DNA from 3 places in the Streptomyces sp. f51 genome. Region 3 is predicted to be linked to each of the others. Evidence: riboswitches for the same ligand, from Rfam matches in the RefSeq annotation. Region 3 holds a riboswitch; each other region holds the start of a gene.
The links. Region 3 has a riboswitch for cobalamin ahead of WJM95_RS00105 (CbtB-domain containing protein). Riboswitches for the same ligand answer to the same signal wherever they lie in the genome.

Region 1 (10,450 bases), 4.9 Mb from region 3:
GTCGTCCCGGTGTGCCCTCGGTGCGTGGCGTGACGGGACGGCCAGAACGTAGCCGGGGGGAACGAGGTGCGAACAGCCGTGCCGGAAGAACTTTGCCGCTTGATGGGAGGGGATTGGCACGGCGATTGGAGGCGCGGGGGCAGTACGTGACGAAAGCCGGGCCGCAACAGGCGGCCCGGCTTTCACCGGTGACGAACGGTCAGGGCGACCGCGGCCGTCAGAAGTCCTCGTCGAAGTCGACGGTGCCCTCCACCGCGACCTGGTACGCGGAGGGCCGGCGCTCGAAGAAGTTGGTCAGTTCCTGGACACCCTGGAGCTCCATGAACGAGAACGGGTTCTCGGAGCCGTACACCGGGGCGAAGCCCAGCCGCTGGAGGCGCTGGTCCGCCACGCACTCCAGGTACTGCCGCATCGAGTCGGTGTTCATGCCCGGCAGGCCCTCGCCGCACAGGTCACGGCCGAACTGGAGCTCGGCCTCGACGGCCTCGCGCAGCATGTCGGTCACCTGCTCCTGGAGCAGGTCGTCGAAGAGCTCCGGCTCCTCCTTGCGGACGGTGTCGACGACCTCGAAGGCGAAGCTCATGTGCATCGTCTCGTCGCGGAACACCCAGTTGGTGCCCGTCGCCAGGCCGTGCAGCAGACCCCGGCTGCGGAACCAGTAGACGTACGCGAACGCCCCGTAGAAGAAGAGCCCCTCGATGCACGCGGCGAAGCAGATCAGGTTCAGCAGGAAGCGGCGGCGGTCCGCCTTGGTCTCCAGCCGGTCCAGCTTCTCCACCGAGTCCATCCACTTGAAGCAGAACTGCGCCTTCTCGCGGATGGAGGGGATGTTCTCGACCGCGTCGAAGGCCGCCGAGCGGTCCTCGGGGTCGGGAAGGTAGGTGTCGAGCAGCGTCAGATAGAACTGGACGTGCACCGCCTCCTCGAAGAGCTGACGGCTCAGATACAGCCGCGCCTCGGGGGAGTTGATGTGCTTGTACAGCGTCAGCACCAGGTTGTTCGCCACGATCGAGTCGCCCGTCGCGAAGAACGCGACCAGCCGGCCGATCATGTGCTGCTCGCCCGGCGTCAGCTTCGCGAGGTCGGCCACGTCCGAGTGGAGGTCGACCTCCTCGACGGTCCAGGTGTTCTTGATCGCGTCCCGGTAGCGCTCGTAGAAGTCCGGGTAGCGCATGGGACGCAGGGTGAGTTCGAAGCCCGGGTCGAGCAGGTTCTTCTCGGTTGAGCTCATTACTGGCAGGCCTCGCAGGACTCGGGGTTCTCAAGGGAGCAGGCGACGGCGTCGGGGTCGGCGGCCTGCTGGACGGGGATGACGGTCTCGGGGCGCGCCTGCGCCTGGGCCGCGCGGGCGATGCGCGTCGCCGGGCGCGAACGCAGGTAGTACGTCGTCTTCAGGCCCGCCTTCCAGGCGTAGGAGTACATCGAGGAGAGCTTGCCGATGGTCGGCGTCTCCAGGAACAGGTTCAGCGACTGGGCCTGGTCCAGGAAGGGGGTGCGGGCGGCGGCCATGTCGATCAGACCGCGCTGCGGGATCTCCCACGCCGTGCGGTACAGGTCGCGGACGTCCTGCGGGACCCAGGTGAAGCCCTGCACCGAGCCGCTGGACTCGCGCAGCGCCTCACGGGTCTGCGCGTCCCACACGCCGAGCGCCTTCAGCTCGGCCACCAGGTACGAGTTGACCTGGAGGAACTCACCCGACAGCGTCTCGCGCTTGAACAGGTTCGACACCTGCGGCTCGATGCACTCGTACACGCCCGCGATGGACGCGATGGTGGCGGTCGGCGCGATGGCGAGCAGCAGCGAGTTGCGCATGCCGACCTCGGCGATCCGCTGCCGCAGGGCCGCCCAGCGCTCCGGCCAGTTCAGCTCGACGTCGAAGTGGTCCGGGTGCAGCACGCCGCGGGCGGTACGGGTCTTCTCCCAGGCCGGGAGCGGACCGTTGCGCTCGGCGAGGTCCGCGGAGGCCTCGTACGAGGCGAGCATGATCCGCTCGGCGATCCGGGTGGACAGCGCGCGGGCCTCGGGCGAGTCGAAGGGGATCCGCAGCTTGAAGAAGACGTCCTGAAGGCCCATCGCGCCGAGGCCGACCGGGCGCCACTTGGCGTTGGAGCGGCCCGCCTGCTCGGTGGGGTAGAAGTTGATGTCCACCACGCGGTCGAGGAAGGTCACCGCGGTGCGCACGGTCTGATCGAGCCGCTCCCAGTCGATGTCCCCGCCGGTCACGAACGCGCCGAGGTTGACCGAGCCCAGGTTGCAGACCGCCGTCTCGCCGTCGTCCGTGACCTCCAGGATCTCGGTGCACAGGTTCGAGGAGTGGACCGTGTGGCCAGGCTCCGCCGTCTGGTTGGCGGTCCGGTTGGCGGCGTCCTTGAAGGTCATCCAGCCGTTGCCGGTCTGCGCGAGGGTGCGCATCATGCGGCCGTAGAGGTCGCGGGCCGGGATCGTCTTGCGGGCGAGGCCCGCCTCCTCGGCCTTGCGGTAGGCCGCGTCGAACTCGTCGCCCCACAGGTCGACCAGCTCCGGCACGTCGGCGGGGGAGAACAGCGACCAGACGCCGTCCTCGTTCACCCGGCGCATGAACTCGTCCGGGATCCAGTGCGCGAGGTTTAGGTTGTGCGTACGCCGGGCGTCCTCACCGGTGTTGTCGCGCAGCTCCAGGAACTCCTCGATGTCGGAGTGCCAGGTCTCCAGGTAGACCGCGGCCGCGCCCTTGCGCCGGCCGCCCTGGTTCACCGCGGCCACCGAGGCGTCGAGCGTCTTCAGGAACGGGACGATGCCGTTGGAGTGCCCGTTGGTGCCGCGGATCAGCGAACCGCGGCTGCGGATACGGGAGTACGACAGGCCGATGCCGCCGGCGTGCTTCGACAGCCGAGCCACCTGGTGGTAGCGGTCGTAGATGGAGTCCAGCTCGTCCAGCGGGGAGTCGAGGAGGTAGCAGGACGACATCTGGGGGTGCCGCGTACCGGAGTTGAAGAGCGTGGGGGAGGAGGGCAGGTAGTCGAGGCGGCTCATGAGCCGGTAGAGCGCGGCGACCTCGTCCACCGAGCGGACGGTGTCGTCCTCCGCGAGACCGGAGGCCACCCGCAGCATGAAGTGCTGGGGGGTCTCGACGACCTTGCGGGTGATCGGGTGCCGGAGCAGGTAGCGGCTGTGCAGCGTGCGCAGTCCGAAGTAGCCGAAGCGGTCGTCGCCCTCGGTGTCGATCAGCGTGTCGAGGCGGTCCGTGTGCAGCTCCACGAACGCGGCCGTACGGTCGGCGATCAGGCCCTCGCGGTGGCCGACGGCGACCGACTCGGAGAAGGTGGTGACGCCCTGGGAGGCGGCCTCCGCGGCGATGGTGACCGCGAGCAGCCGGGCGGCGAGCCGCGAGTAGGCGGGGTCCTCGGAGATGAGGCCCGCGGCCGCCTCGGTGGCCAGTTCGCGCAGCTCGGCCTCGTCGGCACGGGCGGACCGGCCCCGCAGCGCCGCGGCGGCGACCCGGCCGGGGTCGGCGTCGGGGAGGTCGGCGGTCAGATCCGTCAGGGTCCGCAGCAGCACGGTTCCGGGACCGTCGGTCTCCACCGGGGCCTGCTGCGCGGTCACTGAAGCCGGATCGGCTGGCGCGATGGTCACGTGGGGCTCTCCTCGCTCGGCACGGGGCCTCACGGGCGGGCAGGGGGCACACGGGAGCGCTTTCGGGCAGCAGCGCACCGCGTCCACCGGCCCATTCCGCGAGGCCCGGACGTCATCGGCACCCGGGCCGGACGGCCGGGGCGCGCTGTCGGCAGGTCCTCGGACTGACGCGAGTACGGGCACACGCAGACGCGAACACGCACAAGTACACCGTTGCGGGACAGTTCCGGATTCGCACCGGATTCCCCTGCGGCGACAGCGACCATGAGCATACATCTTGTGCCGGGCTTCGGGACTGCCCCCACATGTTGTGTCCGCTCGACATCCAAGAGCGCTACGCAGCGTGCCGGAACGCCAACTCGTAGGTGAGCAGCCGGATGTCGTCGAGCTCCGGAAGGGGGTTCCAGTCGCGGTCCGGGGTACGGGTGAAGCCGACGCGCTCGTAGAGGCGGTGGGCGCCGCGCATGGTGCGCTGGGTGGACAGCACGAGCCGCGTGCAGCCCTCCAGGGCCCGTGCCCGCGCGACGCAGGCGCGCACGAGGGCCTCGCCCGCGCCCCGGCCGCGCGCCTCGCGCGCGACCGCCAGCATCCGGATCTCGGCCTCCCCGGGGCGCGCGAAGTCGGCCATGGGCCCGGAGTCCGCAACGAAGGTCACACTGCCGAGCACCCGGTCCCCCTCGACGGCCGCGAGCACCTCGGCGACGGCCGCCCGGCTCTCGACGTCCCGCAGCCTTCCGAGGTACGCGTCGCTCTCCCCGAAGTCGAGCAGCCCGTCCCCGAGATAGGCCCGGGCCGTGATCTCGCCGATGACGGGGTACTCCTCGGGCCGCGCCGGCCGGATGACGATGTCCATGCGGGCGAGTGTGCCCGACCGGCACGGCGACGGGCCGCCGGTTTTCCTCCGGCGGCCCGTCGCTCGCGGTTGACGTGGGACCCGGCCCCGCGGGCCGGTACCGGTGTCCTCTAGTGGCTCGCGTCCGCCGTCGCCGGCGGGAGTTCGGTCTCGACGCCCACATCGCCCACGTCGGCCGTGTAGTCCCCGGGGGAGGTCTCGTCGACGCCCTCCGGGGCCTTGAGCGCCCTGAGGACGAAGGTGAGGACCACGGCCACGGCCGCGTTCAGGACGAACGCCGTCAGGCCGATGTAACCGATCTCCCCGATGCCGGGGATGTCCTTCGCGCTGCCGCCGAAGTGCGCCTGGGTCGGGGAGGCCACTCCGTAGGCGGCGATCGTGCCGTAGAGCATGCCGACCGCCCAGCCGCCCAGCAGCGCCCAGCGGTGGAACCAGCGGGTGAAGAGACCGCCGACCAGCGAGGGGAACGTCTGGAGGATCCAGATGCCGCCCAGCAGCTGGAAGTCGATCGCCACGGTCTTGTCCATCGTCAGGACGAAGACCAGGGCGCCCACCTTCACCAGGAGCGAGACCAGCTTGGAGACCCTGGTCTCCTGCCGAGGGGTCGCGGCCGGATTGATGAAGTCCTTGTAGATGTTGCGGGTGAAGAGATTCGCGGCCGCGATCGACATGATGGCCGCGGGGACGAGCGCGCCGATGCCGATGGCGGCGAACGCGACACCCGCGAACCAGTCGGGGAACATGTTCTCGAAGAGCTGGGGGATGGCCAGCTGGCCGTTGGTGACCTTCACCCCGGCGGCGATCGCCATGAACCCGAGCAGGGCGAGCAGGCCCAGCATCAGCGAATACAGCGGCAGGATCGTGGTGTTGCGGCGGATCACCTCCCTGCTGCGGCCGGACAGCGTCGCGGTGACCGAGTGCGGATACATGAACAGCGCGAGCGCCGAACCGAGCGCGAGGGTGGCGTACGTCCACTGGCCCGCCTCGGCGGGGACGAGCCCGCCGGCGCCCGCGGCCGTGTACTTGGCGCCCGCCGCCTTGAAGATCTCGTCGAAGCCGCCGAGCTTGATCGGGATGTAGATGATCGCCACCGCGATCACGATGTAGATCAGCGTGTCCTTCACGAACGCGATCAGTGCGGGCGCCCGCAGCCCCGAGGAGTAGGTGTACGCGGCCAGCACACCGAACGCGATGAGCAGCGGCAGATCCTTGACGAACCAGTTGGAGGACGCGCCGCCGCCCACGCCCATCACGTCCAGGACGGCCTGGATGCCGACGAGTTGGAGCGCGATGTACGGCATGGTCGCGAGGATGCCGGTGACGGCCACGGCCAGGGACAGGCCCTTGGAGCCGAAGCGGCCGCGCACGAAGTCCGAGGTCGTCACATAGCCGTGCCGGTGCGAGACCGACCACAGGCGGGGCAGGAAGGTGAAGATCAGCGGATAGACCAGGATCGTGTACGGCACGGCGAAGAAGCCGGCCGCGCCCGCCGCGTAGACCGCGGCCGGCACGGCGACGAAGGTGTACGCGGTGTACAGGTCGCCGCCGAGCAGGAACCAGGTCACCCAGGTGCCGAAGGACCGTCCGCCCAGGCCCCATTCGTCGAGCGTGTGCTCGTCGGCGGCCCTGCGCCAGCGCGCGGCCAGGAAGCCCATGGCCGTGACGGCCAGGAAGAAGAAGATGAAGACGCCGAGAGCGACGCCGTTCACACCGTCTTTCATGCTTCCGCACCCTCCTTCGCGGAGGTGCGGGCCCGCTGGTCACGCCGCCACAGCTGGTACGCGGTCACGGTCAGCAGCGTGGAGAGGGGCACCCACAGTATTTGGTACCAGTAGAAGAACGGGATACCGATGAACGCCGGGTCGGTCTTCGTGTAGGAGCCGACCCACAGCATCGCCACGAAGGGCGCGAGCAGGCACAGGCCGATCACCACACGCACCGGTGTCACCACCGGTGGTTTCACTTCGGGCAGGTCTGACACAGGTCGTCTCCGTCCCCTCATCGATCACCTGGGTAACGCGCAGGCAATCTAGGGGACGGTCAGGCTTTAGGGAACACCGCAGCGCGGCGGCGGGTGTGGAGGGTTCGTGTCGGGCACGGGGGTGTGCCCCGTGCCCGCGGAGTGCTCCGTACCGCTCAGTCCTGCGGGCGCTTGAGGCGGGCGACGAACTTGTACCGGTCGCCGCGGTACACCGAGCGCACCCATTCCACCGGCTCGCCCTGCCGGTCCAGCGAGTGGCGGGAGAGCATCAGCATGGGCAGGCCCACGTCCGTGCCGAGCAGCCCGGCCTCGCGCGGGGTCGCCAGCGAGGTCTCGATGGTCTCCTCGGCCTCGGCGAGGTGGACGTCGTACACCTCGGCGAGCGCGGTGTAGAGCGAGGTGTACTTGACCAGCGACCTGCGCAGGGCCGGGAAGCGTTTGGCCGAGAGGTGGGTCGTCTCGATGGCCATGGGCTCGCCGCTCGCCAGGCGCAGCCGCTCGATGCGCAGTACGCGTCCGCCGGCGGAGATGTCGAGCAGCCCGGCGAGTGCGTCGTCCGCGGTGATGTAGCCGATGTCCAGGAGCTGCGAGGTGGGTTCGAGGCCCTGGGCGCGCATGTCCTCGGTGTACGAGGTCAGTTGGAGCGCCTGGGAGACCTTCGGCTTGGCGACGAAGGTGCCCTTGCCCTGGATGCGTTCGAGCCGGCCCTCGACGACCAGCTCCTGGAGGGCCTGCCGCACCGTGGTCCGCGAGGTGTCGAACTCGGCGGCGAGGGTCCGCTCCGGCGGCACCGGCGTACCGGGCGGCAGCGTGTCCGTCATGTCGAGCAGATGCTTCTTGAGGCGGTAGTACTTGGGCACGCGCGCGGTACGGATGGGCGCCCCACCCTCGTTCTCCGCACTGCTGACGTCGGTGCTCATGCTCTGCCTTCCCGGCTCCGGATGCCGATGCGACCGCCATGTCGTCGGCCACGGCTCACATCGTGGCACGGCTTGCTGTTCGCGTGTTCCCCGCACGCTCCGTGATCCCCTCTATATACCGTCGGCGCACTCGTTGGTCTAGTCCATCGCGCGCAGACCGTGGGACCGGAGCCGCCGTGCACGGTCCGTGAGCGGTTCCTTCGCAGGCCGCGAACTCGGCCGTATTTTGTGCCGCTTGGCTACTTAAAGGTCCTTGCATATGTAGGTCCCATAACGGCCGACTGGACGGGCTTACACACCCTTGACACCCCCCTAGGTCTAGGCCAAGCTCCGGGTACTGGTCTACACCATTGGTCCAGTCCCGGCCCCACGGGCGGTACACGGCTTATGTCACCGCGGGGGAGCAGGGGGGTTTGTGGCATCCCTGAGGAGGGTGGCGTGAAGCGCAAGCTGATAGCCGCGATCGGTATCGCGGGCATGATGTTCTCCGTCGCGGCGTGCGGGAACGACAACAAGTCCGGGGGGTCGGACAAGGGCGCGGACGCCAAGGAGCTGACGGTCTGGCTCACGGTCGACGCGCAGAACAACTGGCCCGAGCTGGTCAAGCAGGCCGACTCGGCGATCGAGGCGAAGCACCCCGGCATCAAGATCAAGCACGAGTACTACGGCTGGCCGGACAAGAACACCAAGCTCGACGCGGTCCTCGCCACCGACAAGGCGCCGGACGTGGTCGAGATGGGCAACACCGAGATGCTCGGCTACATGGTCAAGGGCGCCTTCGCCCCCCTCGACGCGTCGAAGTTCGACAACTCGAGCGCCTGGCTCGACGGCCTCAAGGAGTCCGTGACCTACGACGGCAAGACCTACGGCGTGCCGTACTACGCCGGTGGCCGCGTGGGCAACTGGCGCAAGGACATCGCGGCCTCGGTCGGCGTGAAGTCCACGCCGAAGACGTACGCGGAGCTCACCTCCGACCTGGACAAGATCCAGAAGAAGCAGGGCGGCAAGTTCAGCGCCTGGTACCAGCCCACCCGCGACTGGTACGCGGCCATGTCCTTCGTCTACGACGCCGGCGGCTCCATCGCGAAGGAGGAGGGCGGCCAGTGGAAGGCCAACCTCTCCTCGCCCGAGTCGGTCAAGGGTCTCAACGAGTTCAAGACCATCGTCGACAAGTACATGCACGGCGACAAGACCAAGGACGAGTCCGACCGTTACATCGTCTACGGCCAGGGCAAGTCCGGCATGATCTTCGGTGCCGCCTGGGAGGGCGCGACCGCCGAGGACCCGAAGAGCGACAAGACCGGCAAGCTCAAGGGCAACCTCGAGAACTTCGTGATGCCCGGCCCGTCCGGCAAGAACCTCCCGGTCTTCCTGGGCGGCTCCGACCTCGCCGTCCCGGTGAAGTCGAAGGCGCAGGCCGTCGCCGCCGAGTGGATCAACGCGTTCACCGGCGCCAAGGGCCAGAAGGGTCTGATGGGCAAGGGCAACCTGCCCAACAACAAGACCGACCTCGTCAGCCTCCAGAGCGACCCGAAGACGGCCGTTCCGGCGACCGCCGCCGAGTCCAGCTGGTTCGTCCCGATGGCGCCGGGCTGGGGCCAGGTCGAGAAGGCCCAGGTCCTTCAGACCATGCTCCAGAACATCGGCACCGGCAAGAAGTCCGTCGCGGACGCCGCGAAGGAAGCGGACGCCGCGATCGACAAGGTCATCAACACCAAGTGACCTGAGAGCAGGGCCCCGTCGGTCCTCCGCCACGGAGGGACGGGGCCCTGCCTCCCGTACGGCCCGGCCGGGGCAGCCCCGGCCGCCCGGCCGTACGGGCCTTCGCTTTCGTACGACCTGAGGGACCGCTGAGGAGCGCGCGATGAGTGCCGCAGACACGACCACCCACGCCAAGGTGCCGCCGCCGCGGCAGGCACCGCCACCGGCCGCCGCCAAGGCGCCACGCGCCCGGCGGACCAGGGGTGCGGCCGCGGCCCCATGGGCCCTGCTCGCGCCCTGTCTGCTGGTCCTCGCGCTGGTCCTCGGCTATCCCCTGGTGCGCCTGGTCACGCTCTCCTTCCAGAAGTTCGGGCAGTCCCAGCTCTGGGGCTTCCAGCCGCCGGAGTCGGTCGGCCTCGACAACTTCAAGGGCGTGCTCTCGGACGGCGAGTTCTGGCAGGTGGTCGTCAGGACCATCCTGTTCGCCGGCGGGGCCGTCGTCTTCACGATGGTCGCCGGCATGCTGATCGCCCTGCTCCTCCAGCGGGTCTCCGGCTGGATGAAGACGCTGATCAACATCGTGCTGGTGGCCAGCTGGGGCATGCCCATCATCGTGGCCACCACCGTCTTCAAATGGCTCTTCGACTCCGACTACGGCATCTTCAACGCGCTGCTCAGCAAACTCCCGGGCGTCGACATGATCGGCCACAACTGGTTCGCCAGCGGAACGCAGGGCCTGAGCGTGATCATGCTCCTGGTCGTCTGGGGCGCGGTGCCCTTCGTGGTCATCACCCTCAGCGCGGGACTCACCCAGGTCCCCGCCGAGCTGGAGGAGGCCGCACGGCTGGACGGCGCGGGGTCCTGGGGCGTCTTCCGCCATGTCACCCTGCCGATCCTCAAGCCGATCATCGTCATGCTGACGACGCTCTCCGTCATCTGGGACATGGGCGTCTTCCCGCAGGTCTTCGTGATGCGAGGCGGCCACCCCGAGGCCGAGTTCCAGCTGCTCACCACGTACTCCTACGACCGGGCCTTCGTCGTCAACGACTACGCGCAGGGGTCGGCGATCGCCGTCCTGACCGTGCTGCTGCTCCTGGGCGTGGTCGCCGTGTACATGCGTCAGATGCTCCAGATCGGAGAGGTCGAATGAGTTCCCTCGCCACGTCCGGGCGTACGTCCGCCACGGGGCGGAAGTCCTCCGGGCCCCGCAAGTCCAAGCTCGGCTGGAACCTGCTCGGCCTGTTCGTCTTCCTCGCCGCGGGCTTCCCCGTCTACTGGATGCTCAACACGGCGATCAAGCCGGCCAAGGACGCGATCGACCCCGATCCGAGCCTGCTCCCCACTGGGTTCACGCTCGACAACTTCCGCCGCGCGCTGGACATC
Region 2 (10,450 bases), 1.5 Mb from region 3:
CCGACCTCGCCGGAGCGGGCGACGTTCCCGGCGGCGGGCTGGCCCTCGCCCGCGAGGACCTTGGTGAGGGTCGTCTTGCCCGCGCCGTTGCGGCCGACCAGGCCGATGCGGTCGCCCTTCGTGATGCGGAAGGTGGCGGACTCGATGAGGATGCGGGCACCGGCGCGCAGCTCGATACCGGAGGCGGAGATCAAGGGTCAGACTCCAGAGCGGGTTGTTGGCGGGGTGGACGGCTGAGGACGTTCCCGCCGTTTAATGCGCGAGGAGAATGGCCATGGGCCAAGTCTAACGGGGCGGTGCAACCACTTTTCCGGTGCGCACTGTGACGCTCGCCCCCTTCCGGGACGCTCCGGCGGCCCGGTCCGGGGTCGCCCGTTCGGACCGCGGGCCGGGGCCGGGGGCCGGGAAGCGTACGAGGATGGCGCCACGGAGCGACGAAAGTGGTGTGCTCATGCAGTTCGACGACGACGCCGATCTGGACACCTCCGAGGTCCAGGACCAGCGTGGCGGTCGAATCCCCGGCGGCAGGGCGACCATCGGCGGCGGGCTCGCGGGACTCGTCGCCCTGGTCCTCGGACTGCTCTTCGGGGTGGGTCCCGACCAGCTCGGGCTCTCCTCGGGCGGCGACCAGCCCGGCGCGACCGCCTCCTCCCTGGCGCAGGTGCAGCAGACCTGCCGGACGGGACGGGACGCCAACGCGCGGGAGGACTGCCGGACCGTGGCGGTGGTCAACAGCGTCCAGGACTACTGGTCCCGCGAGTTCGCGCGCCGGGGCGGCACCTACACCCGCGCCCCGACGGTGTTCTTCGGCGGACGGGTGAACACGGCGTGCGGCACCGCGTCCTCGGCCGTCGGGCCCTTCTACTGCCCCGCCGACCGCAAGGCCTATCTGGACCTCGGCTTCTTCGACGATCTCAGGACGAAGTTCGGCTCGAGCGGCGGCCCGTTCGCGCAGGCCTATGTCGTGGCGCACGAGTACGGGCATCACGTGCAGAACCTGACGGGCACGCTGGGCCGGTCCCAGGACGGCGTGACCGGCGCGAACAGCAATGCGGTGCGGACGGAGCTCCAGGCCGACTGCTACGCGGGCGTGTGGGCGCGGCACGCGACCACCACGCCGTCCTCGTCGACGGGCAAGCCGTTGCTGACCTCGCTGACGGACGCCGACATCCGCGACGGCCTCGACGCGGCGGCGGCCGTCGGCGACGACCGGATCCAGGCGAGGTACCAGGGCCGGGTGACGCCGGAGACCTGGACGCACGGGTCGGCCAAGCAGCGGCAGCAGTGGTTCTACCAGGGCTTCACCAGCGGTGACATGGCTCAGTGCAACACGTTCCGGTGAGCCGGGAGGCCGGGCGCGGGGCGTTGTCAGTGGCGGGTGCCAGACTGGTCAGCGGTTCGGAATCCGGCAGTTTGTCACGGGACGGAGTGATCGGTATGGCCGGCATGAACGGCGGGCGCCCGAGTATCTACCCCTCGATGCTGTACGCCGACGCGAAGGCGGCGATCAGGCAGCTCACGGAGGCCTTCGGCTTCTCGGAGCTGGCGGTCTACGAGGGTGAGGACGGCTCGGTGATGCACGCGGAGCTGGTGCAGGGCAACGGCGCGGTGATGCTCGGGTCCAAGGGGCGCGGCGGCCGTTTCGACGAGGCGATGAAGAGCGCGGGCCCGTGCGGGGTGTACATCGTGGTGGACGACGTCGACGCGCACCACCAGCGGGCCGTGGACCACGGCGCGGAGATCCTGATGGCCCCGACCGACCAGGAGTACGGCTCGCGGGACTACATGGCCCGCGATCTGGAGGGCAACATCTGGAGCTTCGGAACCTACGCCCCGGAGATAGGCGCGTAGGACCGCTCCGGGGTCGGGCCGGCCGCGGTCCCGGCCGGCCGGCCGGTCCGGTCAGCTTCCTCCGGTGTGCACCTGGAAGGCGGCCCTGCGTACGGCCTTGGCGAGCGCGGGGTCGGGGTGGGCGGCGGCGAGCGCGACCAGCACCTGCACCGTGCGCGGGTGTCCGACCGCCCGCACCTCGTCGAGGAGCGCGGGAACGGTGGGCTGCACCGCGGACTCCAGATGCCGGACGAGGAGCGGGGCCTCGCCGTGGTCGGCGACGGCGGCGGCGGTGTCGACCCACAGCCAGGTGGACTCGGCGCGGGTGAGGACCTCGTGGGCGTCCTCGGGGTCGTAGCCGTCGTGCTCGGCGAGCCAGAGCAGGGCGTAGGGGCGCAGCGGCGTCTCCTCGACCACGGCACGCACGTCCGGCTCGGCGGGGGCGCCGACCACGCGCAGGGCCTCGAAGGCGAGGCCGCGGGTGAGGGCGTCCTCACCGCGGGCCGCGGCGATCAGTTCGGTGACGGCGCCGCCGACCGTGCGGGCGGCGAGCCAGGCGCGGTACTCGGCGCGGGCGGCGTTGGGGCGGAGCTGGGCGCAGCCGCGGAGCATGTCCTCGGCGGACTGCTCGATGTTCCCGGCGGGACTCTGGGCGGCGACGCAGATCTGCTCCAGCTTGACCCAGACCGCCCAGCTGCCGAGCGCGGTGAGGGTGGCCTGTCCCTCGCCGCAGGTCAGCGCGCCGACGGAGGCGAGGGCCTCCAGGGCCCAGTCGAGGAGCGGGGCGAGGGGGGCGTCCGGGACCTCCGCGGGCTCGGGGGCGGGGTCGGTCCCGGGGTCGGGGCCGTAGGAGATCTCGCAGCGCTCGGTGCGCAGTTCCGTGACGCGCTGCCCGAGGAGGTCGAGCAGCTGGTCCACGGGGACGGGTCCGGCGGAGAGCTGGAGGAAGGAGAGGACCTGGGGCATCGCGGAGACGACCTCGGCGACGGCCGCGGGCTCGCGGTCCGCCGGTTCGGGGTACGCGAGGGACCAGGCGTCGAAGAGGGCGACCCAGCCGCGCAGGACGGCGCTGTCGTCGCGGCTCCAGGCGCGCAGCCGCCATCCGGGGCGGGCGTCGCCGCCGTGCACCTCGATGAGGCCGGCCAGGCGGGCGGTGTCCCAGTCGGCGCGGACCTGGACCGGGGTGAGTCCGAGATCGGCGGCGGCCCGTTCGGCGGTGGCGTCGGAGAGGGTGCCCTTGCCGTCGGGGTTCGCGCCGTCGCGCCCCGGGCGCAGGGCGGCGTCGGCCCAGCGCGCCACGCGGGCCGCGTCGGACAGGCCGGTGCGCGCCATGCGGGCGAGTTCGGCCGGCGGCGGTGTGCCTTCCGGCGGTCGCGGTGCGGGGCGGCGGGTGCGGCGCTGGGTCACCGCTCGGGGGGCGGTCGCGAGGGACCGCGGGCTGACGAGTCGGAGCCTGGAGTCGCGCGGGTTACGGGACGTCACGGGTGCAGTCTTGCGGTTGACAGTCCGAAAACCCAAACGGAATGCCCTCGCAGGCCACGGGGGCGGCGGCAGCGGGGCCCCGCCGGGGTGCCCGGCACGCGGGAGAGCGGGCCGGGCACAGTGGCCGGGACGCCGACCGGAAGCGGGTTCCCCGTGCCGGCCCGGGGGCCGTGGCGGTGGGCGTCCGGTGGGGTGCCGCGGGCTACATGAGGGGGGTGAGGAAGCGGCGCAGGGCCTCTTCGTAGGCCGCCGGTCCCGCGTTCCACATGGCGCCGTGCGGGGCGTCGGGGACGGTGTGCAGGGTGACGAGGTCGGGGCGGCTCGCGGCCAGGCGGCGGGAGGCGCCCCAGGGGGCGATGCGGTCGTCCGGGCCGTGGACCAGCAGGGTCGGCACCTTGACCTGGTCGGGGTGCGCGGCGTGCGCGATGCGGTCTCCGCGTACGCCGGTGCGTCCCTGTGCGGCGCGCACCGCGAGCGGCAGCAGGAAGCCGGGGGTGTGGCGGGCGCCGGCGAGGGCGCGCAGGGTGGTCTCCCAGTCGAGGACGGGCGAGTCCAGGACGAGTCCGGAGATCCGCTCGCGCAGCGCGGAGTGGGCGGCGGCGCGCAGGGCCATGGTGGCGCCGGTGGACCAGCCGTAGAGGACGACGCGCTCGGCGCCGAACCGCACGGCGTAGCGGATGGCCGCGTCGAGGTCGCGCCACTCGGTCTCGCCGAGGTGGTTCAGGCCGTCCGGCGGGCGGGGTGCCCCGAGGTCGCCGCGGTAGGCGAGGTCGAGGACGGGGAAGTGCCGGTCGTTCAGGAACCCCATCAGGTTCATGGGGTGTTCCCGGGTGGCGCCCAGGCCGTGGACGGTGATGACCCAGGTGTCGCGGACCGCGGGCACGAACCAGGCGGGCAGGGCTCCGAGTTCTCCGGGCACGTCGACGTCGGCGTGTTCGAGTCCGAGGGCGGACCCGGGGTCGCCGACGTACAGGTTGGGGGTGAGCCACACCTTGTCGCCGGGCTCCAGGGATCCGTGCGTGACGCGTTCCAGGGTGCGGACGACGGTGTCGGCGGTGTGGGGCACGGAGTTCTGGAGGGGGCCGACGACCGCGTGGGAGCCGTCGCCGGCGAGGCCGTAGGTTCCCGGGCGCCGGGAGGCGAGGGCCCTGGTGAGGGTGATCCCGCCCGACGTCGTCGCGTGCACGGTGAGCCGGGGCTCGGTGGGCAGGGGCTTGCCGGGCCTCGTCTTCAGCGCGGCGTCGCTGGCCAGCCGGCCCGCCGCCACGGAGGCCGCGCCCGCGGCTATGGCTACGGTGACGGCCGCTGCCGTGGCTCTTAGGGTGCGCACCCGACCAGTTTCCCGGGGTACCGGCCCATCGGCCAGCGGAGACGCCTCCAGGGGTGACGCCCGGCACTCGCGCGGGGGGCTCAGCCCTGTTGGCCGTAGCCCCTCAGCCGCTCTCCCGCGTCCGCCAGTTGCTCCGGTGAGAGCAGTGCGGGGGTGAGGCCGGGGACCGAGGAGGCCAGGAGCCAGACGCGGCACATCCATTCCAGCTGGGCCGTGCGGTCGTAGGCCTGGTCGAGCGAGGCCCCGTGGGCGATGGTGCCGTGGTTGCGGAGGAGGCAGGCGGTGCGGCCGTCCAGAGCCCTGAGCGTGTGCGCGGCCAGCTCCGGTGTGCCGTAGGCCGCGTAGGGGGCGACGCGGAGGGGGCCGCCCATGGCGGCCGCCATGTAGTGGACGAGCGGGAGTTCGGGGACGAGGAGCGAGACGGCCGTCGCGTGCGGCGCGTGGGTGTGGACGACGGCCCGTGCCTCCGTGCCGCGGTACACGGCGAGGTGCATCGGCAGTTCGCTGGTCGGGCGCAGTGTGCCGAGGACCTGCCCGCCGTCGAGGCCGACGCCGACGATGTCGTCGGGGGTGAGCCGGTCGTAGGGCACGCCCGTGGGGGTGACGAGGACGGTGGCGCCGACGCGGACCGAGACGTTGCCGGAGGTGCCGACGACCAGTCCGTCGGCGACCGTGCGGCGGGCCGTCGAGACCAGTTCGTCCCAGGCCCGCCGGAGGGTGTCCCGGTCCTCCGCCGGGGGCGGTTCGCCGGGGCCGCCCGTCGTCCGTCGGTGCTCGTGTCCGTCCCGCGCGTCCCGGTGCCGCTCAGTCATGACGCGATCCTGCCAGCCACGGCCTTCCGCGCACCCCGTACGGGCGGGCTCCGGGACGTATACGACCCGCCAAGAGCCCACGGTTGTATGTGATTTGAGTCACATCAGACCAACGGATCATCGACGTTGCCGAGGTCGGACATTTGCCGCGGATCACACCGCGTGGTCGACCCGCTACGGCGCCGGGGGCGCCCGAACACCCTCCGCCGGGCGACCCCTTCGGGCCTTCGGGCGGTGTGACGACGGCTACAACCTGGGCGTGACACGGATCTCGTCACCTGAACCCCCCTCAGACCGGGCCGCGGACCCCGGGCCCGGACCCCAAGCGGAGTACGGAATTCCGAATCCGTTCGAACCCACCGAACCCCGCCCCAACACAAGCGGAATGCCATTCCACCGTTCGGGACACCACGACGTCCGGCTCAGTTCATCTTCCGTTCACCCAGGTTGCCTACGGTCCACCTGCCACTGACGTCCAACAGAAGCCTGGGTAAATGGAACACATCACGCTCCTCCTCGGAATCGTGATCGTCACCGCTCTCGTGTTCGATTTCACGAACGGTTTCCACGACACCGCCAACGCGATGGCCACCACCATCTCGACCGGCGCACTCAAGCCCAAGGTCGCGGTGGCCATGTCCGCCGCCCTCAACCTTGTCGGCGCCTTCCTCTCCGTCGAGGTCGCCAACACGATCTCCAAGGGCCTCGTCGACGAGGCCGGCATCCGGCCGGAGGTGATCTTCGCCGCTCTGGTCGGCGCGATCCTCTGGAACCTGGTGACCTGGCTCGTCGGACTCCCGTCCAGCTCCTCGCACGCCCTCATGGGCGGCCTGGTCGGCGCCACCATCGCCTCCGCCGGTACCGGCGCCGTGCACGGTGACGTCCTGGTCGGCAAGGTGCTTCTGCCCGCCGTCGCCGCCCCGATCGTCGCCGGTCTGGCCGCCATGGTCGCCACCCGGCTGTCGTACAAGCTGAGCGGTGACACCGACACCAAGGCCACCAAGAAGGGGTACCGCGCCGGCCAGATAGCCTCCGCGGGCCTGGTCTCGCTGGCCCACGGCACCAACGACGCGCAGAAGACGATGGGCATCATCACCCTGGCCCTGGTCGCCGGTGGCGCCGTCGCTCCCGACTCCGACCCGCCGGTCTGGGTCATCCTCTCCGCCGGTCTCGCGATCGCGCTCGGCACCTACCTGGGCGGCTGGCGCATCATCCGCACGATGGGCAAGGGCCTGACCGACCTCCAGCCGCAGCAGGGCTTCGCCGCCCAGACCAGCGCGGCCACGGTCATCCTGGCCTCGTCGCACATCGGCTTCTCCCTCTCCACCACGCACTCGGTCTCCGGTTCCGTGATGGGCGCGGGCCTCGGCCGCAAGGGTGGCGTGGTCCGCTGGTCCACCGCGAAGCGCATGGTCGTCGCCTGGGTCCTCACCCTGCCCGCCGCCGCCCTGGTCGGCGCCGGCGCCGAATGGGTGACCGGTTTCGGCGCCTGGGGCACCGCGCTCGTGGCCGTCTTCCTGGTGGGCTCCAGCTTCGCGATCTGGCGCCGCTCGCGCCGCGAGGTGATCGACCACAACAACGTGAACGACGCCGAGGAGCCCGCGGGTGTGGTGACGCAGGCCATCGCCGCCGTCACCCCGCCCCCGGCCGGTTCCGTGGCCGAAGGCCTCACGGCCACCATCCCGGCTCCGGCCGAGCCCACGGCGAACCCGTCGGCCCAGTCCCGAGTGGCCTGAGACCAAAGGAAGCAACAGCATGAACATCGACTGGTCAGCCCTCGGGTCCGTCTTCGGGGTCAGCCTCGGAGTGACCGTGGCCCTCGTCGCCCTCTTCACCCTCGGCGTCGCCGGCCTCGCCAAGAAGGAGTCGGCCCAGGGCGGTTCCGCTGTCGCGGCGGCCACCGGCGCCTACGTCTGCTTCGCGGCCTGCGCCGCTGCGGTGGCGTACGGCATCTCCCTGATCATCACCAAGTAGCCCGCCACAGGGGCCTGTCGCGACGGCAGGCCCCGGCGGCCCGGAACCGGGCCGGGCCGAGCGGTACCGCGCGTGGGGTGCGGGACGGATCACCGTCCCGCACCCCACGCGTATGTGGGCCTGCGCACACTGTCCCTCCGCAGGTCAACAGCCAGTTGACGGCCGTTCGCACCCCGTGGTGGACTGCCGGAGCCAAGTACGGCGGCATGAGAGGAAGCCGGTGCGAATCCGGCGCGGTCCCGCCACTGTCATCGGGGAAGAAACTCCCCGGGAGCCAGGAACTCTCACCGCCGGTCTCGTCGAACCAGGGCGTGGACACCCTGAGTGAGGACATATCGCCATGCGCGGCTGCCCGTTGCCCGTTTCGCTGAGTACGAGGGTTCCGCTCCACCCCACGGCCGGCTGACCCCGTGCGTGCCGATCGCGTCTTCGCGTACGGCGCCGCCGCCGGCCTTCTCGGCGACCTGCTGCTCGGCGATCCCCGCCGAGGGCATCCGGTCGCCGCGTTCGGGCGGGCCGCCGCCGCCGTGGAGCGCGCACTGTGGCGGGACCACCGGGGGTGGGGCGCCCTGCACACCGCCGTCTGCGTGGGCGGTGCCACCGGACTCGCCGCGCTCGCGAGCCGCCGCGTACGCCCCTCGCGTACCGCCTCGATCGCCCTGACCGCGGCCGCCACCTGGTCCGTCGTCGGAGGGACCTCCCTCGGCCGTGAGGCGCGGGCCGTCGGCGGCGCGCTCGCGGCCGGTGACCTCGGCGCGGCCCGGGAGCGGCTGCCGCATCTGTGCGGACGCGACCCCCAGGCCCTGGACGCCGACGGGATCGCGCGCGCGGTCGTCGAGTCCGTCGCCGAGAACACCTCCGACGCCGTCGTCGGGGCCCTGTTCTGGGGCGCCGTCGCCGGTGTGCCCGGGCTCGTCGCCTTCCGCGCCGTGAACACCCTCGACGCCATGGTCGGGCACAAGTCCCCCCGCTACCGGCGCTACGGCTGGGCCTCCGCCCGGCTCGACGACGTCGCCGGCTGGCCGGGGGCCCGGCTGACCGCCGTCCTCGCGGCGGTGGCCGGATCCGACCCGCGCGGTGCCGTGCGCGCCTGGCGGACGGACGCCCGCAGGCATCCGAGTCCCAACGCCGGTCCCGTGGAGGCCTCGTTCGCCGGCGCGCTCGGCGTACGGCTCGGCGGCACCCTCTCGTACGGCGGACGGGTCGAGCACCGGCCCGTGCTCAACGGCACGGGGCGGGCCGTCCAGGTCCACGACATCGAACGGGCCGTACGGCTCTCCCGGCGGGTCGGCTGGCTCGCGCTCGGGGTGAGCGCCGCCGGCCGGATCCTGCTCACCGGAGCCGGACGGGCCCCGGTTCCGGTTCCGTCCACCAGGAAGGGGCGCACCGCATGAGCGGCGGGCTGCTGATCGCCGGGACCACCTCCGACGCGGGCAAGAGCGTCGTGACCGCCGGGATCTGCCGGTGGCTGGTGCGCCAGGGCGTCAAGGTCGCGCCCTTCAAGGCGCAGAACATGTCGCTGAACTCGTTCGTGACCCGCGAGGGCGCCGAGATCGGGCGCGCGCAGGCCATGCAGGCGCAGGCCGCCCGCGTGGAGCCGACCGCGCTGATGAACCCCGTGCTGCTCAAGCCCGGCGGCGACCGCACCAGTCAGGTCGTCCTGATGGGCAGGCCGGTGGGCGAGATGAGCGCGCGCGGGTTCTTCGGGACGCCCGGGGCCCTGACGGACCCCCCTCCGGGCAGCGCCCCGACCGGGGACCGGCTGCGCGGCGGGCACCGGGAGGGACTCCTCGCGACCGTCCTCGACTGTCTTGAGCGGTTGCGGGGCACGTATGACGCGGTGATCTGCGAGGGGGCCGGCAGTCCGGCCGAGATCAATCTGCGGCGTACCGACATCGTGAACATGGGGGTGGCGCGCAACGCGGGGCTTCCCGTGCTCGTCGTCGGCGACATCGACCGGGGCGGGGTGTTCGCCTCGTTCTTCGGGACGGTCGCGCTGCTGTCCCCCGAGGACCAGGCGCTCGTCGCCGGGTTCCTCGTCAACAAGTTCCGCGGGGACGTCAGCCTGCTGGAGCCGGGGCTCGACATGCTGCACGGCCTCACCGGGCGGCGCTCCTACGGCGTGCTGCCCTTTCAGCACGGGCTCGGCATCGACGAGGAGGACGGCCTGCGCGTCTCGCTGCGCGGGGCGGTCCGCGAGTCGGCGGTCTCCTCCCCCGTCGGCGAGGACGTCCTGCGGGTCGCCGTCTGCGCGGTCCCGCTGATGTCCAACTTCACCGACGTCGACGCGCTGGCCGCCGAACCCGGCGTCGTCGTGCGGTTCGTGGACCGGGCCGAGGAACTGGCCGACGCCGATCTCGTCGTCGTGCCCGGGACCCGGGGCACGGTCGGGGCGCTCCGGTGGCTGCGCGAGCGCGGCCTCGCGGACGCCATCGCGCGCCGGGCCGCCGAGGGGCGTCCCGTCCTCGGCGTCTGCGGCGGCTACCAACTCCTCGGCGAGCACATCGAGGACGACGTCGAGTCCCGCGCCGGCCGTGTCGACGGGCTCGGACTCCTGCCCGTACGCGTGCGGTTCGCGCGGGAGAAGACGCTGGCCCGTCCGGTCGGCGAGGCCCTCGGCGAGCGCGTCGAGGGGTACGAGATCCATCACGGCGTCGCCGAGGTCACCGGCGGCGAGACCTTCATGTCCGACGCCGCGGGAGCAGGTCTGGACGGCTGCCGGGTCGGCTCCGTCTGGGGCACGCACTGGCACGGCTCCCTGGAGTCGGACGGTTTCCGGCGGGCCTTCCTGCGCGAGGTGGCCGCCACCGCGGGCCGCCGCTTCGTGCCGGCCCCCGACACGTCGTTCGCGGCGCTGCGCGAGGAGCAGCTGGACCGGCTCGGCGACCTGATCGAAGAACACGCGGACACGGACGCGCTGTGGCGGCTCATCGAGTCCGGCGCGCCGCGAGGACTGCCCTTCATTCCACCGGGAGCACCCGCATGAGCACTGTGTTGTTGTTGTCGACCGCCGACACGGACC
Region 3 (10,450 bases):
GCCCGTGACGAGCATCGCCTGGGTGAGGCCGTTGCCGAGCAGCGCGACGACGGCGACGGCGAAGAGCAGGAACGGCAGGGCGACCAACGTGTCGGCGAGCCGGAGCGTGACCCATTCGAAGACCCGGCCGAGGTGGACCGACAGGATGCCGGGGACGGCACCGATGGCCAGGGCCGTGAACGCGACCTCCAGCGAGCCCAGCACGCTGACGCGGGAGCCGGCCAGGAGCCTGCTCAGCACGTCGCGGCCGAGGTAGTCCGTCCCCAGCCAGTGGGCACCGGAGGCGGCGGCGAGCGTGTGGTCGCTGGTGGCCAGGGGGTCCTGCGGAGCGAGGAGCGGCCCGAACAGGGCGAGCACGGCGATCGCGACGAGGACGGCCAGGGCGATGCGGGCCGAGGTGAGGGTGAGAACGCGGCGCACCATGGTCACACCCCCCGCCGGGCGGCCGGTGTGACGCGCGCCAGCACCAGATTGACGAGCAGGTTGAAGGCGACGACCAGGACGATCGACACCACGAGGACGCCCTGCACCGCGGGGACGTCGCCGGCCTGCGCGGAGTCGTTGGCGAACCGCCCGAACCCCTGGAGCCCGAAGATCCACTCCGTGACGACGGAGGCGCCGACGAGGGCCGGGAACTTCAGTCCGAGGGTGGCGAGCGCGGGTCCGAGGCCGTTGCGCAGGACATGGCCGAAGAAGATCCGGCGCGGGCTCAGGCCCCGGACGACCGCGCCGGTCACGTAGTTCTCGCGGTAGGCCCCCACGAGGCTGCCGCGCAGCTGGCGGGCCACGTCGGCGACCACGTCGAAGCTCAGCGCGACGGCGGGCAGGGTGATGTGGGCGAGCCACGGCCCGAACCCCTCCTCCGCCGGAACGTATCCGGCGGAGGGGAACAGATGCAGTCCCACCGAGAGGACCGCGACGAGCACGATACCGACGACGAACGCCGGCATCACCGAGATCAGCGTGACGAAGCCCGTGATCGCCCGGTCGATCCAGGTGGTGCGGCGCACCGCCGCGATCGTGCCGAGGCCGAACCCCGCGACGACACCGATGATCAGAGCGAACGTCGCCACCGACAGGCTCACGCCCAGGCCGAGGCCGATGAGGGTGGAGATGTCGGCGCCGTTGGTCCAGCTCGTGCCGAGCCGTCCGTGCAGGACGCCCCCGAACCAGTCCCCGTACTGGACGAGGAAGGGCCGGTCGAGGCCCCAGTGGGCCTCGACACGGGCGACCGCGGCGGGAGTCGCCTCCTCGCCCAGCTGGATGCGCGCCGGGCTCAGCCCGCTCAGCGACCGCAGGGCGAAGGTCACGAACGTCGCGACCACGAACACGGGCACGAAGATCGCGGCCGAGCGGGCGAGGACGGCCAGAACACGGCCCAGGGTGTGCCCGGTCCTGACCGCGGCGCCCGGGAGACGGACACCGGACGGGGCCAGTGCCTCCGTCGTCGTCATGGGTTGCCCCCTTAACTGTCGTGGGCGGGTGGTCAGTTGCCGCCGGCGATGGTGACGCCGGTCCAGTCGATGTGGGCCGGGTTCTTCGGCAGGGCGGAGATGGACTTGCTCTTGGCGATGAGGTTGGGCGAGGAGTACGTGAAGACCAGCGCCTTGCTCTTGAGGCCGGCCCGGGTCGCCGCCTGGAGGACCTTCGCGTAGTCCGGCGAGTCCAGCGGGGTCCTGCGCACCTTGGCGATGGCCGCCTCGAAGCCGGACGGCTCGTAGGGGGAGCTGAGGTTGAGCGGACCGTTGGGGCCGAAGTGCGCGGTCAGGGTCTGCGCCGCGGAGTCACGCCCGGTGGTGCCGTACAGCGAGAACGTCAGGTCCTTGGCGAAGAACGGGGTGGCCCAGTTCTTGTCTATCTTGATCGTGACCTTGACGCCGACCTTCGCCAACTGCGCCTGCACGATCTCGGCCTGGGGGTCCTCGGCCGGGATGACCAGGTTGAGCTTGAGGGCGCCCGCCTTGTAACCGGCCTCGCTCAGCAGCTTCTTGGCCTTCGCGGGGTCGTAGGGGTACGCGTTCTCGGACTGCGGGTCGTAGGCGACGTAGCCCTTGGGGAACGGCTGGTCGGTCGCCGAGCCGTAGCCGAACGTCAGCTTGTCGACGAACTCCTGACGGTTCACCGCGTAGCGGACCGCGTCGACGACCTTGTCGTTGTCGAACGGCGCCTTGTTGGTGTTGAGGCTGAGGTTGGAGGCGTTGAAGCCGGGCTGCACGAAGACGTCGAGTCCGGCCTTCTTGGCCGCGTCGGCCTGACTGGGCGCGATGTCGGCGAAGTTGTAGACGCCGGTCTGGAGTCCGGAGACGACGGTGGAGGCGTCCGGGGCGGAGCTCAGCTCGACACGGTCGATGTGGATGTTCTTGGCGTCCCAGTAGTCCGGGTTCTTCTTCAGCACCGCCTTGGTGCCCGGGACGAGTTGGGTGACGACGAACGGGCCCGCGCCGACCGGGCTCTGGTCCAGCTTCTCGGGCGACGCCGCGGCCTTGGGGCTGGCGATCTGGAGGACGCGCTCGCCCAGCAGTTGGGGGATCTGGTAGTCGACCTGGCTCAGGTGGATCACGGTGTCGAGACCCTGGGCGTCCACCGACTTGATGGAGGTCAGATCGCCGAACAGGGCGGAGTTCTTCTGCTTCTTGGCCCGCTCGATGGCTGCCTTGACGGCGGCGGCGTCGACCGGTGTGCCGTCGCTGAACGTGAGGTGCGGGCGCAGATGGAAGGTGATGACATCGCCTGCCGCGTTGTAGTCCCAGCTCTTCGCGAGGTCCGGGACCGCCTTGCCGTGCTCGTCCGTCCGCGTCAACGAGACGTATACCAGGGCGAGTTCACGGAACTGGGCGCCGCTGCCGCTGACGACCGGGTCCCAGTGGGCGGGGAAGTAGGAGGAGGTCCACTTCAGCGCGGCGGAGCCGGTGGCCGACGCGGCCTCGCCGCCGCAGGCGCTCAGCGCGGGGACGAGCACGGAGGCGAGGGCGGTTCCCAGGGCGGCCGCGCGGAGCCGACCGGGGCGCCGGGAGGAACGGGATGCCACTGTGGAGGTGCGGGGCGTGATGCGTCCGGACATCGGTTCGCTTTCTGCGAGAGCTCCCGCCCACGCCGGGGCGACGGGGGGGGAGCGAAGGACGGCGGACTCCGACGGCGGGCGACGCGCAGCCCGGCGCCGGGCATGCCTGTGCGTGCTTGGGCGCACACGGAGGCATGCCGTGTCAGGGCAGAGGGCGTCGGCAGGCCGTGGGGCGAGCCGGGAGACTGGGGGAGGAGAGGCGGAGGAACGCCGAGAGGGCGGCGCGCGATGACGGCGACCGCACGTCGGTACGGCGGAGGGCCGGTACCGGCGGGACGGGAGTCAGGCGCCTGGAGGCCGTGGTCGGCAGGCGGTCAGCGACAGAGAGCGCTGGAAGTGCGCCGCAGGTCCACGTAGCGGCACACCACGCCGGGGTGCGTCGTGAGCATGGTGCACATCCTGGGGCCGGTTCTCGACGGCTGTCAATGGACACCAATTGGTGTCTCATTGGGCGGGACGGGTGCTGACCGCTGATCAGAAGGCCGCGGGGACGCGGGGATGCGCCCCACCCGGTCGCGACGGCCGCCGGCCGACGGGAAGACCACCGAGTCGTCCGCCACGGCCCGACCGCCGCGCGAGGACCGTCGGCCGCCCGTCGGCGGGAAGACCACCGGATCGTCCGCCACGCCCGACCGCCGCGTGAGGACCGTCGGACCGCCCGTCGGCGGGAAGAGCGTCGGGCCGTCCGCCGGAGGGCCCTCAGGGTGCCGCGGGAGCGTCGCCGTCGCGCGCCGGGTGTACGGCGGCCTCGTCCGGGTGCAGCCACAGCGGGCCGTTGCCGGTCTCGACGCGCACGGCGTCCCGGGGAGGCCACGGACCGTCGCTCAGGACCGCCGCCTCGGGGCCGGTCAGGCTCCGGTACCGCGCGAGCGCCTCCTCCGCCGCCGGCCGCGCGGGCCTCGTCGGCAGCACGGGGCTCAACTCCTCGAACGCCGCCGCGTACTCCTCGTACGGCCGCCAGCCGGGGACGACGCGATGACCTCCGGGAGCGCGCACCAGGAGCGTCGGCAGCGCGTAGCGGTGCCCGCCCTCGGCGGTCTCCTTCGCGGCGCCGGGATGCGGCGAGCCGCCGCGCACCGACAGGACCTCGGCGACCGGTCGGCGCGCCTCGGCCCGGTCGGCGAGTACCGCTTCCCGTACGGCCGTTGACGCCGCGTCGGCCGCGAGCCGCCCATGGTCGAGGCCGGGCACGCCCCGGACCGCGGACAGTGCCAGCGCCGCCGTGTCCGCCGGTTCACCCCGTACGAACACGCTCTCCCGCAGCCGCCGCAGCACCCGCTCGGCCACTTCCTCGCCCTGCCGCTCCGCGGCCTTGGCCGCCAGCGAGGAGGGCCAGGAACTCGCCGCGACCCGGCTCAGCCGCCGCGCCCGCGGGGCCCCCGTGTGGGCGCCGACGTCCTCGACGTACCGCGCGTACCAGGCGGTCTCCGCGGCGGGGTCGGGCGGCGGGTCGTCGTCGTCCTCGAACAGGACGCAGTACACGCGCCGCCAGCGGACCCGGCCGGCCAGCGCGGCGCGCAGCCCGCGGAACACCGGCTCCGATCCCCAGGCCCAGGGACACAGCGGGTCGGTGTACTCCACGACCTCCACCATGTCCCCGGCGTCCGCCTCGGGCGCCGTCCCGCCCGGGGCGCGGTTCACGCGGCTCCCTCCCGGTCCATCCGCCCGGCCGCGCCGGCGGGCAGCAGCGCGGCGAGCGTCGTCCCGCCCAGCACCGCCGCCGCGTCGGCCTCGATACGGCGCCATATCCCGGGGAGTCCGGAGGCGGGCCCCGGGTAGTCGAGCCCGGCCAGTGGCTCGCCCCGCAAGGTGATCAGCTCACCGTCCACGGCGCGTACGACGTCCAGCAGGGTGATCTCGTCGGCGGGCCGGCCGAGCCAGTACCCGCCCTCGCAACCACGCTGGCTGCGTACCAGTCCTGCCCGGCGCAACTCGCCCACCACGGACTTGAGGAACCGGAACGGAACGTGCTGTGAGGAGGCCATGGACTCGCAGGTGAGCGGGCGGGCCGGTTCGCGGGCGAGCTCCAGCAGGGCCCGCGTGGCGTAGTCCGCCTTCGCGGAGATATGCATGCGCACATGATGCCTGACACGGCGGCGTCCGCCGACCGGGTCTCCATCGCTTCCCCGCATACATTGCGGGAACATTGCCGCAGGTGAATGGCAATGGACACCTCTTGACATCCTTTTCCGGGCCGCTCTAGCGTCCCCGTCCATGAGCGAGCCGCCCACGACCCCAGGCGAAGGTTTCCACCCCCATCTCCCGGACGCCGCAGCGCAGTCCGGACGCCCTCTGCGCGCCCGTCTGCACCACATCCGCGCCGACGCCCTCGACGGCGACACGGCGCAGACGGGAGGCATGCGCCGATTCGCCGCCGTCAGCGGCACCACCGTCGGATCCGAGAAGCTGTGGATGGGCCAGACCCACGTCGCCCCCTCCACCGCGTCCTCGGACCATCACCACGGAGAGTCCGAGACCGCGATCCACGTGGTGAGCGGGCACCCCGAGTTCGTCTTCGTCGACGACTCGGGGGACGGGCCCGAGGAGGTACGCCTGCGCACCTCGCCCGGTGACTACATCTTCGTGCCGCCGTTCGTTCCGCACCGCGAGGAGAACCCGGATTCCGAAGAGGAGGCCGTCGTCGTGATCGCCCGCAGCACCCAGGAGGCGATCGTGGTCAACCTGCCGCGCCTGTACGCGCTCGGGGAGGGCGAGGAGGCCTGACGGGACGGGGCCCGGTCGCCCGGTGGGTACCGTAGCGGGGAGATCGCCGTGACCGGCGGGATCGAACCGACCGTGGAAGGAACCACCGAGATCATGCGCGTCATCGTGGCCGGCCGTCCGGCGGAGGCGTCCCAGTGAACGGCACCGGGGCGCCGGGCGCCGAGGACTCCGTCCTGCTCCGCACCGACGGACGGGCCGCCCACCTCACCCTCAACCGGCCCCGTGCGCTGAACGCCCTCAACCACGCGATGGTGCGCCGGATCGACGAGGCGCTCACCGTCTGGGAGCACGACCCCGCCGTCGACATCGTCGTCGTATCCGGCGCGGGGGAGCGCGGGCTGTGCGCGGGCGGAGACATCCGGGTCGTCCACGACGACGCGCGGGACGGGGACGGCACCGCCTCCGCCGCGTTCTGGCGGGACGAGTACCACCTCAACGCCCGGATCGCGCGCTACCCCAAGCCCTACGTGGCGGTCATGGACGGCATCGTCATGGGCGGCGGCGTCGGGATCTCCGCGCACGGCGGCGTCCGCATCGTCACCGAACGCTCGCGCGTCGCCATGCCGGAGACCGGCATCGGATTCGTCCCCGACGTCGGCGGCACCCGGCTGCTCGGCCTGGCCCCGGGTGAACTCGGCACCCATCTCGCCCTGACCGGCGCCTCGATCGGTGCCGGGGACGCGATCCTGTGCGGACTGGCCGACCACTACGTGCCCTCCGCCGCGCTGCCGCGGCTGATGTCCGACCTCGCGGACCGGCCCGTGGCGGAGGCACTGGCCGCGCACACGCGGCCCGCGCCCCCGGCGGGGCTCGGGGAGCGGCGCGAGTGGATCGACGCCTGCTACGGCGCCGCCACGGTCGAGGAGATCATCCGCCGACTGCTCGCGGCCGGGGACCCGGAGGCCAAGGAGACGGCGGAGATCCTGCTCGGCAAGTCGCCCACCGCCCTGAAGGTCACCCTGACCGCCGTGCGCCGGGCCCGGAGGCTCGGATCCCTGGAGGCGGTGCTGAACCAGGAGTACCGGGTGTCCTGCGCGGCCCTGTCCGCCCCCGACCTGGTGGAGGGCGTCCGCGCCCAGATCATCGACAAGGACCGTCGGCCGCGCTGGTCCCCTGCCACCCTCGACGAGGTCACCGACGCCGACGTCGAGCGCTTCTTCGCCCCGCTCGGCGAGCGTGAACTCGGGCTGTCCGACGGCGGCTTCTGACGGTCGGCGGGGACCCGTCACCTGGGACGAGAGGAAGATCACCCCGGTTGGCGCGGTCTTGGCCAGCCGCGCGGCACACGGTACGGTCGGTGCGATATCGATGACGTCAAGACGGAAGCCGGCGGAAATCCGGCACGGTCGCGCCACTGTGAGCGCGACGCCCGGCCACACCGGGCGCCGCGTGAGTCAGACCCGTAGACGACATCCTGTGCACCACCGAGATGGGACGCGAACTCCCGAGGAGGTCCTGCCATGGCGCAGACCGTCGCTCCGCCGACAGCCACCCCTTCCGCTCTCCCCGCCAAGCTGCCGATCGGTGCGATCGTCCCCTGGGCGGTCTTCTTCGGCATCCTGATGCTGGTCCTTCTGTACTTCGTCGGCGCCGAACAGGGCGCCACCTCCGTCGTCTCCGGCGAGGACGTCCACGAGTGGGTCCACGACGCCCGCCACCTGCTCGGCTTCCCCTGCCACTGACGCGAGGGAGAGCGCTCATCATGAACTCCGCAACGGTAAGAAACCTGCTCGTGCGCGGCATGCTCGCCGGCCTGGCGGCCGGTGTACTCGCCCTGGTCGTCGCCTACTTGCTCGGTGAACCGACCGTCGACAGCGCCATCGGCTTCGAGGAGGCCCACTCCCACGCACACGGGCACGAGGTCGAACTCGTCTCCCGCAGCCTCCAGTCCACCGCGGGTCTCGCCACCGGCGTCCTCGTCTACGGCGTCTCCTTCGGCGGCATCGCGGCCCTCGCCTACTGCTTCGCGCTCGGCCGCGTGGGCCGCTTCGGCCCGCGCGCGACCGCGCTCCTGCTGTCGGGGACCGCGCTCCTGGCCGTGTACGTCGTGCCGTTCCTGAAGTACCCGGCCAACCCGCCGTCGGTGGGCGACCCCGACACCATCGGCAAGCGGACCGCCCTGTACTTCCTGATGATGGTCCTCAGCGTGCTCCTCGCGGTGGGTGCCACCATCCTCGGCAAGCGCCTCGCCCCGAGCCTCGGCACCTGGTACGCCACCGTCACCGCGGTCGCCGCCTTCGCCGTCGCGATCGGCCTGGCCTACGCGTTCCTGCCCGTCATCAACGAGGTGCCGAAGGACTTCCCGGCCACCCTGCTGTGGCGGTTCAGGCTCTCCGCCCTGGCCATCCAGACCGTCCTGTGGGCCGGATTCGGCCTGGTCTTCGGCGAGTTGGCCGAACGCATGCTCAACCCCAAGCCCGCGGCCGTCGCCTCCGGGCGAACGGTTCCGACTGCGGGCTGAGTCCTCCAGTACGTGAGAGAGCCCCTCGGAACCGTCCGAGGGGCTCTTTCACGTCATGCCCGCGGAGACGGGCCCGAGGCCGGTCTCACCGGCTGCCGGCCTCCTGCCGGACCGCCTCCGCCTCCGGACCGGGCTCGGCACCCCGGCGCTCCTGGACCTGCGCGTAGGCCATGAGGCCGAACAGGACGACGAGCAGCACGGCCGACGAGCCCGCGGTGCCGAGGTCGAGTCCGCCCTTGGCGAGCGGCTTGGTGAGGAAGTCGCCGGCCGTCGCGCCGAGCGGGCGGGTGAGGACGAACGCGATCCAGAACAGCAGGACGTTCGACACCGACGGAACCCTCATCAGCGCGACGAGCACCGCCAGCAGCCCCGTGACGAGCAGCGCCCCGCCCAGATAGCCGAGGCCGGAGCTGTCGGAGAGGAAGTCGCCCATCGACGTGCCGAGGGTGTTGGAGACGAGGATCGCCGACCAGAACAGGGCCTCGCCGCGGAAGGTGACGATGTCCCGGATCTGGAAGGTCATCCCGCTCAGTTTCCAGGCGAGGAAGATCGCCAGGAGGAGCGAGATCAGGATGGCCGCGCCCTCGGGGTAGCCCAGACCGAGCCCCTGCGGGCCCCAGCCGAGCGAAGTGGCGCCGCCCGAGAGGTACTTGGCGCTGGCGTCGCGGTTCATGAAGTCGGACATCGTGGTGCCGGCCATGCTGGTCGACAGGATCACGGTCCAGTAGAAGAACGGGTTGTACCGGCGGGACCTGAGCTGGACGACCAGTGTCACGACGAACAGCAGGAACAGGATGATCGTGGTCACGAAGTAGCCGAGCTTGAGGGTCTGGGCGAACAGGTCACCCGCCGTCTCACCCAGGGTCGTCGCGGCGATCTTCATGATCCAGAAGGCCAGAGTCACCTCGGGCAGCTTCTTCATCACGGACTGCGTCATCAAAAGGGTGCTCCTGCGGTGTGTGGGGGATTTGATCTCTGTCGAACCTTGACAAGGTCAACCTGAACGCGTCCTGAACACGCGCGGCATACGTATTGACGTACCGCGCCCGTGCTGATCCCACTCTGGTTCTCGGCACCGTCTGCACCTCGCCCGATAGCAACGACCGTCCGGCTCGAAGGCCCGGGGGCGAGACGCCTGAGGGCCAAAGAGTGGGAGCACCGGAAGGTTTCCGGTGCTCCTGTGTACGGCGGCCGGGCGGCCCGTGTTCATGAGGTGCGGTGCGCCCGGCGGCCGCGGCCGCTTCGGGGACCGTTCGAGCGGTCACCCGGCGCCGCGGCGGGCGGGGCCGGAGCACGGGTGCGGTGTCCGGCCCGCGACCGCGGGTCCGAGCGGTGGCCGGGCTCCGACCTGCCCCGCCACCGCCGTTCGAGTCAGCGGCTCTCGCCGCCGAAGACCTTCAGAATCCGCTCCGCCGCGAGCGTCGCCGTCAACCCGCCCTCGCGGACCTGCCGTTCGAGATCGGGAGCGACGGCCCGTACCGCCCGATCGGCGTGCAGACGGCCCAGGAGCTCGTCCCGGACCATGGTCCAGGTCCAGTCCACCTGCTGGTCGCGCCGCTTCCCGGCGAGCGCGCCGGTCGAGTCGAGCAGCTTCCGGTGCTGCTCAAGCCGGTCCCAGACGGTGTCGAGACCTGCCGCCTCCCGGGCGCTGCAACTGAGCACCGGCGGCGTCCAGACGGCGTCCTTGCCGTGCATCAGCCGCAGCGCGCCCGCCAGTTCACGGGCGGCGGACTGCGCGTCCCGCTGGTGCGGGCCGTCCGCCTTGTTGACGGCGATCACGTCCGCCAGCTCCAGGACACCCTTCTTGATGCCCTGCAACTGGTCCCCGGTACGGGCCAGCGTCAACAGCAGGAAGGAGTCGACCATGTTGGCGACCGCGGTCTCGGACTGTCCGACGCCGACCGTCTCCACCAGCACCACGTCGTAGCCGGCCGCCTCCATCACCACGATCGACTCGCGGGTCGCCTTCGCCACCCCGCCGAGCGTCCCGGCCGTGGGGGAGGGCCGGATGAACGCGGCCGGGTCCACGGCGAGCCGCTCCATCCGCGTCTTGTCGCCGAGGATCGAGCCGCCCGTACGGCTGGAGGACGGGTCGACGGCGAGCACCGCGACCCGGTGTCCGAGCGAGGTCAGCATCGTGCCGAACGCGTCGATGAACGTCGACTTGCCGACACCCGGCACCCCGCTGACACCGATCCGCCGCG

Region 1: it holds a riboswitch for cobalamin, as region 3 does, so the genes downstream of both, WJM95_RS21710 (ribonucleoside-diphosphate reductase subunit alpha) here and WJM95_RS00105 (CbtB-domain containing protein) in region 3, are expected to answer to the same signal.
Region 2: it holds a riboswitch for cobalamin, as region 3 does, so the genes downstream of both, WJM95_RS06690 (cobalamin biosynthesis protein) here and WJM95_RS00105 (CbtB-domain containing protein) in region 3, are expected to answer to the same signal.

What each region holds. Positions count from the first base shown of each region.
Region 1 is NZ_CP149798.1:4,952,756-4,963,205, forward strand. It holds gene WJM95_RS21705 (ribonucleotide-diphosphate reductase subunit beta) at 218-1,231, opposite strand; gene WJM95_RS21710 (ribonucleoside-diphosphate reductase subunit alpha) at 1,231-3,612, opposite strand; cobalamin riboswitch at 3,745-3,894, opposite strand; gene WJM95_RS21715 (GNAT family N-acetyltransferase) at 3,947-4,465, opposite strand; gene WJM95_RS21720 (sodium:solute symporter family protein) at 4,576-6,186, opposite strand; gene WJM95_RS21725 (DUF3311 domain-containing protein) at 6,183-6,446, opposite strand; gene WJM95_RS21730 (GntR family transcriptional regulator) at 6,602-7,366, opposite strand; gene WJM95_RS21735 (extracellular solute-binding protein) at 7,805-9,088, shown strand; gene WJM95_RS21740 (sugar ABC transporter permease) at 9,231-10,217, shown strand; gene WJM95_RS21745 (carbohydrate ABC transporter permease) at 10,214-10,450, shown strand, end outside.
Region 2 is NZ_CP149798.1:1,480,898-1,491,347, forward strand. It holds gene WJM95_RS06650 (ABC-F family ATP-binding cassette domain-containing protein) at 1-194, opposite strand, end outside; gene WJM95_RS06655 (neutral zinc metallopeptidase) at 452-1,342, shown strand; gene WJM95_RS06660 (VOC family protein) at 1,438-1,851, shown strand; gene WJM95_RS06665 (hypothetical protein) at 1,903-3,312, opposite strand; gene WJM95_RS06670 (alpha/beta fold hydrolase) at 3,515-4,642, opposite strand; gene WJM95_RS06675 (class II aldolase/adducin family protein) at 4,723-5,454, opposite strand; gene WJM95_RS06680 (inorganic phosphate transporter) at 5,949-7,190, shown strand; gene WJM95_RS06685 (hypothetical protein) at 7,210-7,428, shown strand; cobalamin riboswitch at 7,590-7,733, shown strand; gene WJM95_RS06690 (cobalamin biosynthesis protein) at 7,839-8,822, shown strand; gene WJM95_RS06695 (cobyric acid synthase) at 8,819-10,414, shown strand; gene cobN (cobaltochelatase subunit CobN) at 10,411-10,450, shown strand, end outside.
Region 3 is NZ_CP149798.1:24,695-35,144, reverse strand. It holds gene WJM95_RS00140 (ABC transporter permease) at 1-423, opposite strand, end outside; gene WJM95_RS00135 (ABC transporter permease) at 426-1,454, opposite strand; gene WJM95_RS00130 (ABC transporter substrate-binding protein) at 1,487-3,061, opposite strand; gene WJM95_RS00125 (DsbA family protein) at 3,761-4,654, opposite strand; gene WJM95_RS00120 (Rrf2 family transcriptional regulator) at 4,699-5,133, opposite strand; gene WJM95_RS00115 (cupin domain-containing protein) at 5,276-5,785, shown strand; gene WJM95_RS00110 (enoyl-CoA hydratase/isomerase family protein) at 5,920-6,993, shown strand; cobalamin riboswitch at 7,064-7,208, shown strand; gene WJM95_RS00105 (CbtB-domain containing protein) at 7,246-7,467, shown strand; gene WJM95_RS00100 (CbtA family protein) at 7,488-8,246, shown strand; gene WJM95_RS00095 (hypothetical protein) at 8,332-9,183, opposite strand; gene meaB (methylmalonyl Co-A mutase-associated GTPase MeaB) at 9,618-10,450, opposite strand, start outside.